Regions from separate parts of the Streptomyces sp. CA-142005 genome, predicted to be linked through region 2. Evidence: riboswitches for the same ligand, from Rfam matches in the RefSeq annotation. Region 2 holds a riboswitch; the other holds the start of a gene.
What was found. A riboswitch is a leader RNA that binds a small molecule or an ion and turns the genes downstream of it on or off. The one in region 2 is predicted to bind glycine.
Positions count from the first base shown of each region.

Region 1 (7,211 bases), 4.5 Mb from region 2:
AAGGGGGAGTCTTCAACGCTTGCGCGATCAGCCGCCAGCCTTGACGGGGAATGGATGCGCAACCGTGATGCAAGCTGGCGTTTCCTGTTATGCGGACAGGAAGTCGCGGGGACCGGACGAAGCCGGGCCGGACATACGGGTGCGCCGGAGGCCTTTACGGGCGATATCCCCAGGTCAGCAGCGTCAGTAGCCGCCGTGCACCGGTGGATAGCCGTAGCCCGCGGCCGGCGGCTGGGGCGAGGTCTGGAGCTGGGGCGGGGCCGCGTGGGCCTCGCGGTCGTAGAACGGGCGGGCGCCGGCCCGCATCCACATCACGACCGGGTCATAGTCGTCGGTCATCGCGACCGTCGACACCGGCAGGCCCTCCGGGACCGCCCCGATGGACTGCTGCATCATCGCGCGCACCGAGTCGACCGCGGCCGGGGAGGTGTCGTACACGTCCAGGCCGATGGCGAGGTACGGCGCGCCGAGCGCCGGCTGCACCCAGGCGCGGCGCAGGGAGCGCAGGGCCGGGGTGCGGTGGGCGTTCTGCGTGAGGAGGGCGTAGAACTGGGGGATCTCGATGCCGGGTTCGGTCAGCCGGAGGGGGCCCGCGGGCTGGCGGTCCAGGCCGGTGGCGATGCGGCGCAGATCCAGCCAGGGGATGCCGACGCCGCCGCCCGGGGCGTGCGGGTTGAGCCAGAGGCCGTAGTGGTCGGGGTAGAGGGTGCGGGCCACGTCAAGGCCGTCGACGACCTCGTACGAGCGGTTCCAGCCGCTGGCCGAGAGCTCCTGGGCGGAGGTGACGCAGGGGGCGTACTGGAAGCCGTCGACCTCCATGTTCCCGTACTGGGCGTCCGGGGAGCCGGCCTGGCCGTGCCACAGGAGCATCCAGATCTGGCCGGAGGAGGGGGTGGCGAGGGCGCGGAGCAGGGCCTCGTAGGCGTCGTAGCGGCCGGGGGTGACCTGGCGCAGCGCATGTTCCACGCTGACGCTGCCGCTGTGGCTCGCGCTCACCTGTCGTGCCCTTCTTTTTGTGCCCCGGTGTCGGGAGACAGCTTATGCGCCTACCGGCCCGGGGCCCTGGGTGTGTGCGCCCCTCGAGGTGTTTCAGTGGCCGTACTGATAGAAGGGGCGGACGTTCGCCTTCAGCCACTCGGCCACCGGGTCGTCCGTCACGTCCAGAAGGACCAGGTTGACCGGCCACTGCACCGGGATCTTTCCGAGAGCTTTGCCGAGGGCCTGCAGGGGGAGGCTGCGCAGGTCGCCCTCCCACTGGGAGAGCTCGACGCCCACGAACATGACCGGGTCGTCCGTCTCGATGGCGGCCAGGCAGCGGCGGGCGGTGCGGACCACGCCGGTCCCGGCGAACTCGGCGGACGCGGCGGAGAGGAAGTCGACCGGGTCGTCCTGCCAGTCGGGCTCGAAGAGGCGGACCCGGGCGCCGGTGTTCGGGCCGTCCAGCGGGGTACGGCCGATCCGGCACAGCTCGGCCACCGCCGCGGGCGGGAGCGGGATGCCGACCAGCGCGTCGGGGTTCACCGCGAGGCCGATCTGCGGGGGCAGGCCGCGGGCGAACTCCACGGCGGGGGCGATGGTGTACGGCATGTGGGGGCCGGCCGCCTGGCGCAGCTGCTCCTCGGAGCTGAACACCGGGACGTACGCCTGGCCCTCGATGTCCAGCGAGGGCAGGTCGAGCGGGCCGCTGTCCGGACCGCCGCCGTTGGGCAGCGGGATCCAGAGCAGGCTGCGGCCCAGCACCTCGATGATCCGGCCGGCCGCCGCGGGTATGCCGAGGGAGGCCGAGAGCACCTCCTCCAGCTCGTTGCCGGGCCAGCCGCCGTGCGGCTGGGGGTGCGCCTGTGCCGGGAAGTCCGCGGGAATGTCCGCCGGGAAGTCCATCTGCCTACCGCCTGCTGGGAACCACTGCTGTGTCCATGAAGGCTAGCGGGTGGCTGTGACAGGGCCTCACCTTGTGAAGCCTCGTCCCACGAAGGCGATCCGCTGGAGGGCGTCCGCCGCCGGCCGGTCCAGCAGCACCGCCGCGCCGCAGCCCGCGGGCAGCTCACCGCGCTCGACCGCCGCGAGCAGCCGGGCGGTCGTCCGGCGGTGACGGCGGAAGGCGTAGGCCGAGACGCCCCGGCCGCGCTCGCGCTGGCCCTTGCGCGCGGTCTCGGGGGTGACGTCGAGCAGGAGCAGATGGAGGGTGCCGCCCCGGCGGCGGGCCTCGCGGGCGAGCCAGGCGCGCACCCAGGGCTGGGTGCCGCAGTCGTGCACGACGACGCCCTCGCCGGTGCGCAGGGCGCGGCGCAGGCCGGCGTAGTGGGCGAGGCGGACCAGGGGGCGGTAGAGGGCGTAGGGGAGGAGGCGGGGGGCGCGGGCGTCCCAGCGGTCGCGGGTGTCCTGGGAGTCGACGCGGCGGCCGGCGACCGCGCGGTGCATCAGGGTGGACTTGCCGCTGCCGGGCAGGCCGGTGATCACGACCAGGTCGCGGGGGCCGAAGAGCAGGGCGCGCGGGCCGTGGCCGGCCCGGTCGCGCAGGTCCCGGACGACCGCGGCCGGGGCAGGGCGCTGCCCCGGCACCGCGATGCCGGTGGTGACGGTGGCGTACACCGGAGTCCTGTTCACCGTGGTCGTCCTCCCCTGCCTGCTCGGTAATATTCGTTCCCGCCGTACGCAAAGAGAAGGTAATGGAGGATGTCGCCTGCAGGGTCCGGGTCGTGCCACAGGTCGGTTACAAAAGGGCGCTCGCCGTGCAATGATGTGGCCGCCAACTGCATACCGGCCGCTTGAATCCGCGCGGGAGAGTCCCCAGCAGCCTTCGCTGGGGCGCCGAAGGAGCAAGTCCCTCCCTTGAATCTCTCAGGCCCCGTTACCGCGCGGGCGAGGCACATCTGAAAAGCGGGCCGCTGCGTCAGTGGCTCCACCCAAGGTGCAAGCCGTGATCGTCCCGGTGGCGGTCGTGGCGAACCTCTCAGGTTCCGATGACAGATGGGGAGGAACGTTCCTCGCCCGTCCCGCTGCGTCCTGGGAGACGACCGACCGATGAGCAGTACCGAACTCCGTCACACCGCGCTCGATGCCGTGCATCGCTCGCTCGGTGCGACGATGACCGACTTCGCCGGCTGGGACATGCCGCTGCGCTACGGCTCCGAGCGCGACGAGCACCTCGCCGTGCGGACGAAGGCGGGTCTCTTCGACCTCTCCCACATGGGCGAGATCACCGTCACCGGCGCGGAGGCCGCCGCCCTCCTCGACTACGCCCTGGTCGGCAACATCGCCACCGTCGGCGTGGGCCGCGCCCGCTACACCATGATCTGCCAGGCCGACGGCGGCATCCTGGACGACCTGATCGTCTACCGGCTCGCCGAGACCGAGTACATGGTCGTCGCCAACGCCTCCAACGCCCAGGTGGTGCTGGACGCGCTGACCGAGCGCGCCGCCGGCTTCGACGCCGAGGTGCGCGACGACCGGGACGCCTACGCGCTGATCGCCGTCCAGGGCCCGGAGTCCCCCGGCATCCTGAAGTCCCTCACCGACGCCGACCTGGACGGCCTGAAGTACTACGCCGGCCTGCCCGGCACGGTCGCCGGCGTCCCGGCCCTGATCGCCCGCACCGGATACACCGGCGAGGACGGCTTCGAGCTGTTCGTGAAGCCCGAGCACGCGGTCGAGCTGTGGCAGGCGCTGACCAAGGCCGGCGAGGGCGCAGGCCTGGTCCCGTGCGGCCTGTCCTGCCGGGACACCCTGCGCCTGGAGGCGGGCATGCCGCTGTACGGGCACGAGCTGACCACCTCGCTCACCCCCTTCGACGCCGGGCTCGGCCGGGTGGTGAAGTTCGAGAAGGAAGGCGACTTCGTCGGGCGCGAGGCGCTCACCGAGGCCGCCGCCAGGGCCGAGCAGAACCCGCCGCGCGTCCTCGTCGGCCTGATCGCCGAGGGCCGCCGGGTGCCGCGTGCCGGGTACGCCGTCGTCGCCGGCGGCGAGGTGATCGGCGAGGTCACCTCCGGCGCCCCCTCCCCCACCCTGGGCAAGCCGATCGCCATGGCCTACGTCGACGCGGCGCACGCGGCGCCGGGCACCGAGGGCGTCGGCGTGGACATCCGGGGCAGCCATGAGCCGTACGAGGTCGTGGCGCTGCCGTTCTACAAGCGCCAGAAGTAGACACTGGGCGCGGTCACTGTGTGACCCCGCGCACGTTTCCGCTGCTCACAGCGGCTTCCGCAGTCCCCCCTTCATCAGCACTCCCGCGCGTACAGGAGAATTCAGGCCATGAGCAACCCCCAGCAGCTGCGCTACAGCAAGGAGCACGAGTGGCTGTCGGCCGCCGAGGACGGCGTCTCGACGGTCGGCATCACCGAGTTCGCGGCCAACGCGCTCGGCGATGTCGTCTACGCCCAGCTCCCCGAGGTCGGCTCCACGGTGACCGCGGGCGAGACCTGCGGCGAGCTGGAGTCCACCAAGTCGGTCTCCGACCTGTACTCGCCGGTCACCGGTGAGGTCACCGAGATCAACGAGGACGTCGTCAACGACCCGTCGCTGGTGAACTCCGCCCCCTTCGAGGGCGGCTGGCTGTTCAAGGTGCGCGTCGCGGAGGAGCCGGCCGACCTGCTCTCCGCCGACGAGTACACCGCCGAGACCGCCGGCTGAGGAGTCGTAGCCGTATGACCGTCCTGAACACGTCCCTGCACGAGCTGGACCCGGAGATCGCCGCCGCGGTCGACGCCGAGCTCGGCCGCCAGCAGTCCACGCTGGAGATGATCGCCTCCGAGAACTTCGCGCCGCTCGCGGTGATGGAGGCGCAGGGCTCCGTCCTCACCAACAAGTACGCCGAGGGCTACCCGGGCCGCCGCTACTACGGCGGCTGCGAGCACGTCGACGTCGCCGAGCAGATCGCCATCGACCGGGTCAAGGAGCTGTTCGGCGCCGAGTACGCCAACGTCCAGCCCCACTCCGGCGCCTCCGCCAACCAGGCGGCCCTGTTCGCGCTGGCCCAGCCCGGGGACACCATCCTCGGCCTGGACCTGGCACACGGCGGCCACCTGACCCACGGCATGCGCCTGAACTTCTCCGGCAAGCAGTTCAACGTGGTCGCCTACCACGTGGACGCCGCCACCGGCCTGGTCGACATGGCCGAGGTCGAGCGGCTCGCCAAGGAACACCGCCCCAAGGTGATCATCGCCGGCTGGTCGGCGTACCCGCGTGAGCTGGACTTCGCCGCCTTCCGCCGGATCGCGGACGAGGTCGAGGCCTACCTGTGGGTCGACATGGCGCACTTCGCGGGCCTGGTCGCGGCCGGTCTGCACGCCAACCCCGTGCCGTACGCCGACGTGGTCACCTCGACCACGCACAAGACGCTGGGCGGTCCGCGCGGCGGCATCATCCTCGCCCGCGGCAAGGACTTCGCGAAGAAGCTGAACTCCGCCGTCTTCCCGGGCTTCCAGGGCGGCCCCCTGGAGCACGTGATCGCGGCCAAGGCCGTCTCCTTCAAGGTCGCCGCGAGCGAGGACTTCAAGGAGCGCCAGCGTCGTACAGTGGAGGGCGCCCGCATCCTGGCCGAGCGTCTGACGGCGGCCGACGCCCGCGAGGCCGGCGTGAACGTCCTGTCCGGCGGCACGGACGTGCACCTGATCCTGGTGGACCTGCGCGAGTCCGAGCTGGACGGGCAGCAGGCCGAGGACCGCCTCCACGAGGTCGGCATCACGGTCAACCGCAACGCGGTCCCGAACGACCCTCGCCCGCCGATGGTCACCTCGGGCCTCAGGATCGGTACGCCCGCCCTCGCCACCCGCGGCTTCACGGCCGAGGACTTCGCCGAGGTCGCGGACGTGATCGCCGAGGCGCTGAAGCCGTCCTACGACGCCGAGGCCCTCAAGGCGCGCGTGAAGGCGCTCGCCGACAAGCACCCGCTGTACCCGGGCCTGAACAAGTAGGTCCGGACAAGTAAGTCCCCGGTGGGGTACCCGACGGCAGACCGCCGGAGGGTGCCCCGCCACCCCCCGTCTTGAGGAGTGACCGTGGCCATCTCGGTCTTCGACCTGTTCTCGATCGGCATCGGCCCGTCCAGCTCCCACACGGTCGGCCCGATGCGCGCGGCGCGGATGTTCGCCCGCCGCCTGCGCAACGAAGGGCTGCTGGAAAAGACCGCCACCGTCCGGACGGAGCTGTACGGCTCCCTGGGCGCGACCGGGCACGGCCACGGCACCCCGAAGGCCGTCCTGCTCGGCCTGACCGGCGACTCGCCGCGCACGGTGGACGTGGAGACGGCGGACGCGCGCGTGGAGGCGATCAAGGCCGCGGGCCGGATCAGCCTCCTCGGCGAGCACGAGATCCCCTTCTCCTTCGACAAGGATCTCGTGCTGCACCGCCGCAAGGCCCTGCCGTACCACGCCAACGGCATGACGCTGTGGGCGTACGACGCCTCGGGCGCGGAGCTGCTGTCGAAGACGTACTACTCGGTCGGCGGCGGCTTCGTCGTGGACGAGGACGCGGTCGGCGCGGACCGGATCAAGCTGGACGACACGGTCCTGAAGTACTCCTTCCGCACCGGCGACGAGCTCCTGCGCCTGACGAAGGAGACGGGTCTGTCGATCTCCTCCCTGATGCTGGAGAACGAGCGGGCCTGGCGCACGGAGGAGGAGATCCGCGCGGGCCTGCTGGAGATCTGGCGGGTGATGCGCGAGTGCGTCGGGCGCGGCATGTCCCGCGAGGGCATACTGCCCGGCGGCCTGAAGGTGCGCCGCCGCGCGGCCGTCTCCGCCCGCCAGCTGCGCGCCGAGGGCGACGCACTGGCCCACGCCATGGAGTGGATCACCCTCTACGCGATGGCCGTCAACGAGGAGAACGCGGCCGGCGGCCGGGTGGTGACCGCCCCGACGAACGGCGCGGCCGGCATCATCCCGGCGGTCCTGCACTACTACATCAACTTCGTCCCCGGCGCCGACGAGGACGGAGTGGTCCGCTTCCTCCTCGCCGCCGGCGCGATCGGCATGCTCTTCAAGGAGAACGCCTCCATCTCCGGCGCCGAGGTCGGCTGCCAGGGCGAGGTCGGCTCCGCCTGCTCGATGGCCGCGGGCGCGCTGGCCGAGGTCCTCGGCGGCTCCCCGGAGCAGGTCGAGAACGCGGCCGAGATCGGCATGGAGCACAACCTCGGCCTGACCTGCGACCCGGTCGGCGGCCTGGTCCAGATCCCGTGCATCGAGCGCAACGGCATGGCCGCGGTCAAGGCGGTC
Region 1 is NZ_CP192078.1:6,750,426-6,757,636, reverse strand. It holds gene ACQPXS_RS31615 (enhanced serine sensitivity protein SseB C-terminal domain-containing protein) at 184-996, opposite strand; gene ACQPXS_RS31610 (enhanced serine sensitivity protein SseB) at 1,090-1,881, opposite strand; gene ACQPXS_RS31605 (AAA family ATPase) at 1,948-2,607, opposite strand; glycine riboswitch at 2,770-2,867, shown strand; glycine riboswitch at 2,868-2,980, shown strand; gene gcvT (glycine cleavage system aminomethyltransferase GcvT) at 3,025-4,143, shown strand; gene gcvH (glycine cleavage system protein GcvH) at 4,252-4,629, shown strand; gene glyA (serine hydroxymethyltransferase) at 4,644-5,912, shown strand; gene ACQPXS_RS31585 (L-serine ammonia-lyase) at 5,997-7,211, shown strand, end outside.
Region 1: linked by a shared signal. The riboswitch ahead of gcvT (glycine cleavage system aminomethyltransferase GcvT) and the one ahead of gcvP (aminomethyl-transferring glycine dehydrogenase) in region 2 are both predicted to bind glycine.

Region 2 (7,211 bases):
GTTTCCGTGACCTGGAGCGGATGACCCTGATGAGCGATGGCGCCACGGTGTACGAGTGCACCTCGCCGGACGAGGTCCACGCCTTGCTCCAGGGCGGCCAGGGCATCTTCGGGATCGCCGTCGGCGTGGTGTGGCGGGACGTGGAGAGCGCGCTGTCCCAGCTGCACGGCGAGCGCGTCGACACCGGCGAGACGCTGGTCGGGCACAACCCCGCGGACGAGCTGGCGCGGCGGCGCAACCGGGCGGTCTGAGGGCGGTCCGGCCCCGGCGCGCTCCGCACCCCCGGCATTGTCAGTGCCGTGGTGCAGCATCGGAGATGTGAGAAACGCGCCCACGATCCTGCATCTCGACATGGATGCCTTCTACGCCTCGGTGGAGCAGGCATCCAAGCCGAGCCTGCGCGGGAAGGCGGTCGTCGTGGGCGGGCTCGGGCCGCGCGGGGTCGTGGCCACCGCGTCGTACGAGGCACGCGTCTTCGGGGTCCACTCGGCGATGCCCATGGCCCAGGCACGCCGGCTGGCACCCAACGCCGCGTACCTGGTGCCGCGCTTCACTGTGTACCGGGCGATCAGCGAGCAGGTGATGGCGCTGCTGCGGGAGCTGTCACCGCTGGTGGAGCCGCTCAGCCTGGACGAGGCGTTCGTGGATCTGGAGGCCGGGGGCACGGCCTGGGACGAGGAGTCGGCGCGGCTGGCCGGAATCAGGCTGCGCGCGGACATACGGGCGGTCACCGGGCTGACCGGATCGGTGGGGCTCGCCGCCTCCAAGATGCTCGCCAAGATCGCCTCGGAGCAGGCCAAGCCGGACGGCCTGGTGCTCATCCGGCCGGGCACCGAGCGGGCCCTGCTGGGTCCCATGCCGGTGCGGACCCTGCCGGGGGTCGGGCCGGCCACCGGGGACCATCTGCGCCGCGCCGGGATCGCGACGGTCGAGGAGCTGGCCGAGGCGGGCGAGGACGAGCTGGTCCGGCTGCTGGGCAAGGCACACGGGCACGCGCTGTACGCCATGGCCCTGGCCCACGACGAGCGGCCCGTGGTGGCCGAGCGCGAGGCGAAGTCGGTGTCGGTCGAGGACACCTACGACGTGGACATCCATGACCGGCTCCGGATCGGGCTGGAGGTGCAGCGGCTCGCCGACCGGTGTGTGGGGCGGCTGCGCGGGGCCGGGCTGTCGGGGCGGACGATCGTGCTGAAGGTGCGCCGGTACGACTTCTCGACCCTGACCCGCTCCGAGACGCTCAGAGGGCCCACGGACGATCCCGCGGTCGTGCGCGAGGCGGCCGCGCGGCTGCTGGACTCCGTGGACACCACGGGTGGGGTACGGCTGCTGGGCGTGGGTGTCTCCGGGCTCGCCGACTACACCCAGGAGGACCTGTTCGCGCAGGCCATGCCGTCACCTCCGGCGGAGGAGCCGGAGAGGAGTGAGACGGAGTCCGTTCTGGAGCGGCCGGAGCCGGTTGAACGTCACTGGCGGGCAGGCCAGGACGTAAGGCATGCGGAGTACGGCCACGGGTGGGTGCAGGGGAGTGGGCTGGGGCGGGTCACCGTGCGGTTCGAGACGCCGCAGTCCGCTCCGGGGCGGGTGCGGACGTTCTCTGTCGATGATCCCGCGCTGGAGTCCGCTGATCCGTTGCCGTTGGTCTCGGATCCTTCCCACCCGCCCGACCCGGACCCCGGAGAAGGTCACGTCTCCTCTGAACCCGCCAGCTTGCCGAAGTCGTGGTCCGGGGCCGCGGAAGGTGATGCCACGTCCAGGCCGTAGTGGTGGTACAGCTGCAGCTCCTGCTCGGGGGAGAGATGGCGGCCCACGCCGAAGTCGGGGGCGTCCTTGATCAGAGCGCGGTCGAACGGGACGTGGAGGGAGCCCTCGATCAGCTCGCTCGGTTCCAGGGGGACGAAGGCGTCGCGGGAGAACAGGCCGGTGCGTATCGCCGCCCACTCGGGTACGCCGGTCGCGTCGTCGAGGTACACCTCGTCGATGGTGCCGATCTTGGTGCCGTTGCGGTCGAACGCCTTGCGGCCGATCAGGTTGCGCGGATCGATCTCGGTCTGCACGGTCCCTCTCCCTCCACGTGGTCGCAACTCATCCGTAAGCACTACGAAAGAGCAGATTCAGGGAGGCGGCCACTCGAGGGCTCGCGCGCCGGCCTCGCTGGTAGGCTGACAGCGGCTGCTGACCCCGTGCGGGAGAGTCCTCCGACCACCTCGGAGGCGCCGAAGGAGCAAATCCTCCCCGGAATCTCTCAGGCTCACGTACCGCACGGACGAGGTCACTCTGGAAAGCAGGGCGGGTGTCGACGGCTTCCGCTCTCACCGACGGTGAAAACCGGGACTTCAAGGCCCCGGTGAAGCTCTCAGGTTGAGATGACAGAGGGGGAGGCCGTCCGGGCACCCGCGCCGTGGTGCCCTCGAAGGTCGCGTCAGACCAGGAGGCCTCCGCAATGACCGCCCATCGTATTCCGCTCTCGGAGCTCGAAGCGGGCATCCCGTTCGAGCAGCGCCACATCGGGCCCGACCAGGAGGCGCGGGCCAAGATGCTCGCGCACGTCGGCTACGGCTCGCTGGACGAGCTGACCGCCGCGGCGGTCCCGGATGTGATCAAGAACGCCGACGCCCTGGATCTGCCGGGCGCCCGCACCGAGGCCGAGGTGCTCGCCGAGCTGCGCTCGCTCGCCGACCGCAACCAGGTCCTCGACTCCATGATCGGCCTCGGCTACTACGGCACCTTCACCCCGCCGGTGATCCTGCGCAACGTCATGGAGAACCCGGCCTGGTACACGGCCTACACCCCGTACCAGCCGGAGATCTCCCAGGGCCGCCTCGAAGCGCTGCTGAACTTCCAGACGATGGTCGCCGACCTCACCGGGCTGCCCACCTCCGGCGCCTCCCTGCTGGACGAGGGCACCGCGGCCGCCGAGGCCATGGCGCTGTCCCGGCGCATGGGCAGGAACAAGAAGGGCCTGTTCCTCATCGACGCGGACGCGCTGCCGCAGACCATCGCCGTCATCCAGACCCGCGCCGAGCCGACCGGTGTCGAGGTGGTCGTCGCCGACCTCAGCGAGGGCATCCCGGCCGACATCGCCGCGCGTGAGATCAACGGCGTGCTGATCCAGTACCCGGGCGCCTCCGGTGCCGTACGCGACATCAAGCCGGTCATCGACCAGGCGCACGAGCTCGGCGCGCTCGTCACCGTCGCCGCCGACCTGCTCGCGCTGACCCTGCTGACCTCGCCGGGCGAGCTGGGCGCGGACATCGCCGTCGGCACCACCCAGCGCTTCGGTGTGCCGATGGGCTTCGGCGGCCCGCACGCCGGCTACATGGCGGTGCACGAGAAGTTCGCGCGCAGCCTGCCCGGCCGTCTCGTGGGCGTCTCCGTCGACGCCGACGGCAACAGGGCCTACCGGCTCGCGCTGCAGACCCGCGAGCAGCACATCCGCCGGGAGAAGGCGACCAGCAACATCTGCACCGCGCAGGTGCTGCTCGCCGTGATGGCCGGCATGTACGCCGTCTACCACGGCCCCGAGGGCCTGCAGACCATCGCCCGGCGGACGCACCGGTACGCCACGATCCTCGCCGCGGGCCTGAAGGCCGGCGGTGTCGAGATCGTGCACGGCGCGTTCTTCGACACCCTCACCGCGCGGGTGCCCGGCAAGGCCGCCGAGGTCGTCGCCGCCGCCCGGGAGCACGGCGTCAACCTGCACCTGGTCGACGCCGACCAGGTCTCGATCGCCTGCGACGAGACCACCAAGCGGGCCCAGGTCGCCGCCGTGTGGTCCGCCTTCGGCGTCGAGGGCGACATCGAGGCGCTGGAGGCGACGGCCGAGGACACCCTGCCCGAGGAGCTGCTGCGCACCGACACGTACCTCACCCACCCGGTCTTCCACCAGCACCGGTCCGAGACGGCGATGCTGCGCTACCTGCGCCGGCTGGCCGACCGCGACTACGCGCTCGACCGCGGCATGATCCCGCTGGGCTCCTGCACCATGAAGCTCAACGCGACCACCGAGATGGAGCCGGTCACCTGGCCGGAGTTCGGCCAGCTGCACCCCTTCGCCCCGGCCGGGCAGGCCGAGGGCTACCTCACGCTCATCCGCGAGCTGGAGGAACGTCTCGCCGAGGTCACCGGCTATGACAAGGTCTCCCTGCAGCCGAACGCCGGTTCGCAGGGCGAGCTGGCCGGTCTGCTCGCCGTGCGCGGCTACCACCGCGCCAACGGGGACGAGCAGCGCACCGTCTGCCTGATCCCGTCCTCCGCGCACGGCACCAACGCCGCCAGCGCCGTGATGGCCGGCATGAAGGTCGTCGTTGTCAAGACCGCCGAGGACGGCGAGATCGACGTCGCGGACCTGCGCGCCAAGATCGAGCAGTACCGTGACGAGCTGGCGGTGCTGATGATCACCTACCCCTCCACGCACGGCGTGTTCGAGGAGCACGTCGCCGACATCTGCGCCCAGGTCCACGAGGCCGGCGGCCAGGTGTACGTCGACGGCGCCAACCTCAACGCCCTGGTCGGCCTCGCCAAGCCGGGCCACTTCGGCGGTGACGTCTCGCACCTGAACCTGCACAAGACCTTCTGCATCCCGCACGGCGGCGGCGGCCCCGGCGTCGGCCCGGTCGGCGTCCGCTCGCACCTGGCGCCGTACCTGCCGAACCACCCGATGCAGCCGGCCGCGGGCCCGGAGACGGGCGTCGGCCCGATCTCGGCCGCTCCGTGGGGTTCCGCGGGCATCCTGCCCATCTCCTGGGCGTACGTCCGGTTGATGGGCGGCGAGGGCCTGAAGCGGGCCACGCAGGTGGCCGTGCTCTCCGCGAACTACATCGCCAAGCGCCTGGAGCCGCACTACCCGGTGCTCTACACGGGCCCCGGCAACCTGGTCGCGCACGAGTGCATCATCGACCTGCGCCCGCTGACCAAGGCGACCGGCGTGAGCGTGGACGACGTGGCCAAGCGCCTGATCGACTACGGCTTCCACGCGCCGACCATGTCCTTCCCGGTGGCCGGCACGCTGATGATCGAGCCGACCGAGTCGGAGGACATCACCGAGCTGGACCGGTTCTGCGACGCGATGATCGCCATCCGCGCGGAGATCGAGAAGGTCGGCGCGGGCGAGTGGCCTGCGGAGGACAACCCGCTGCGGGGCGCGCCGCACACCGCCGCCGCGCTCGGTGGTGAGTGGAAGCACGCCTACAGCCGCGAGGAGGCCGTCTTCCCGGCCGGTGTCTCGGCCGCCGACAAGTACTGGCCGCCGGTGCGCCGTATCGACCAGGCCTTCGGCGACCGCAACCTGGTGTGCTCCTGCCCGCCGCTGGACGCGTACGAGGACTGAGCAAGCCGTGCCACAGGGCCCCGTCCGGTTTCCGGGCGGGGCCCTCGCCGTGTCATGCCGTCGCCAGGGACACCTCGGTCGCCTTGATCAGGGCGATCACGTCGGAGCCCACGAAGAGGCCGAGGTCGGCGACCGCGTCCTTGGTGATCGCCGCGGTCAGTTCGCCGCCGTCGACGGTGACCTTGACGGTGGCCATGACGGTGCCGGTCGTGAGACGGGTGACCGCGCCGGGCAGCTGGTTGCGGATCGACAGGCCCTGGACCCGCTGGGTGGCCAGGGAGACCTCGGTCGACTTCACCAGCGCGCGGACGGGCGTGCCAGGGGCGAGGGAGAGCTCCTCGGCGGACTCCTTGGTGATGGCCGCCATGAGTTCCTGGCCGCCGTCCAGCCGGAGTCTGACGGTGGCCATGGCCTCGCCCGAGTGGACCTCGGTGACGGTGCCGGGGAGCTGGTTGCGGATGCTCAGGGTCATGGGCACCCACGGTAGAGCGCCCATCCGGTCAGGCCGGGTATGCGTGTGTCTGCGTCGCTTTGACCGTCGCCCAGACAGCGGCGCCGGGATGCAGGTCGAGCTCGGCGGCGGCGACCGTGGTGAGGTCGGCGGCCAGGGGGAGCTCGCCGGTGAGGTCGGCGCGGATCTGGTCGCCGTGCGTCTCCAGGCCGGCCACCTCGCAGCGCCAGAGGTTGCGGGCGCTGGCGCCGGTGGGGCGGTCGCGGAACAGGGTGACGGCGGACGGCGGGAACGCCACGAAGGCCGGACCGGACAGGTCCTCGGTGGTCGTGATCCGCGGGCCCGCGTCGAGTCGTACCGTGTGACCGTCCGCCTGGCCGCGGTAGAGGTTGAGGCCGACGAGCTGGGCGATGTAGTCGGTGCGCGGGTGGCGGGCGATGTCGGCCGGGGTGCCCTCCTGGACGACCCGGCCGTGCTCGACGACGACCAGCCGGTCGGCGAGCACCATGGCGTCCAGTGGGTCGTGCGTCACCAGGACGGCGACCGCCTCGAAGTCGGCCAGGTGGCGGCGCAGTTGGGCGCGGACCTCCAGGCGGGTGCGGGCGTCCAGGGCGGCCAGGGGCTCGTCCAGGAGCAGCAGCCTCGGGCGGGTGGCCAGGGCGCGGGCGAGTGCCACGCGCTGGGCCTGCCCGCCGGACAGGCGGCGCGGCTTGGCGCCGGCGTGGTCGGCGAGGCCCATGCGGTTCAGCCAGGCCGCGGCCTGTGCGCGGGCCTCGGTTTTGCCCGCGCCCTGGCAGCGGGGGCCGAAGGCGACGTTGTCCAGGGCGGACAGGTGCGGGAAGAGCAGGTAGTCCTGGAAGACGACGCCGACCGGTCGGGACTCCGGGGGAGTGCGCTCCAGCGAGGTGCCGTCCAGGCGGAGGTGGCCGGCGGTGAGCGGGGTGAGGCCGGCGAGGGCGCGCAGGGCGGTGGTCTTGCCGGCGCCGTTGGGGCCGAGGAGGGCGAGGACGTCGCCGGGGGCGGCGGTGAGGGTTATGTCCAGGCGGAAGGGGGCGCGCTCGACGACCAGGTGGGCGTCGAGGCCGGCCGTGGGCGGGTGCGGGAGCGTGCAGATCTCGTCGTCGGGCCGGGGTGCGGCTGGGTCGGTGGGGGCGGGTTGTCCCTGTGTGGGGCGGGGGTTCGTCATGGGGTTGTCATCCAGCGGTCTCGCAACCCCGCCAGCACCGCGATCGACACCGCCAGGAGAACCAGGCTCAGGGAGATCGCGGCGTCGGGGTCGTTCTGCAGGGCCAGGTAGACCGCGAGGGGCATGGTCTGGGTGCGGCCGGGGAAGTTGCCCGCGAAGGTGATCGTCGCGCCGAACTCGCCGAGCGCACGCGCCCAGGCGAGGACCGCGCCCGCCGCGATGCCGGGCGCGATCAGCGGCAGGGTGAC
Region 2 is NZ_CP192078.1:2,213,389-2,220,599, reverse strand. It holds gene ACQPXS_RS10660 (MerR family transcriptional regulator) at 1-251, shown strand, start outside; gene ACQPXS_RS10655 (DNA polymerase IV) at 319-1,761, shown strand; gene ACQPXS_RS10650 (PRC-barrel domain-containing protein) at 1,683-2,054, opposite strand; glycine riboswitch at 2,174-2,268, shown strand; gene gcvP (aminomethyl-transferring glycine dehydrogenase) at 2,441-5,326, shown strand; gene ACQPXS_RS10640 (TOBE domain-containing protein) at 5,379-5,798, opposite strand; gene ACQPXS_RS10635 (ABC transporter ATP-binding protein) at 5,827-6,963, opposite strand; gene modB (molybdate ABC transporter permease subunit) at 6,960-7,211, opposite strand, start outside.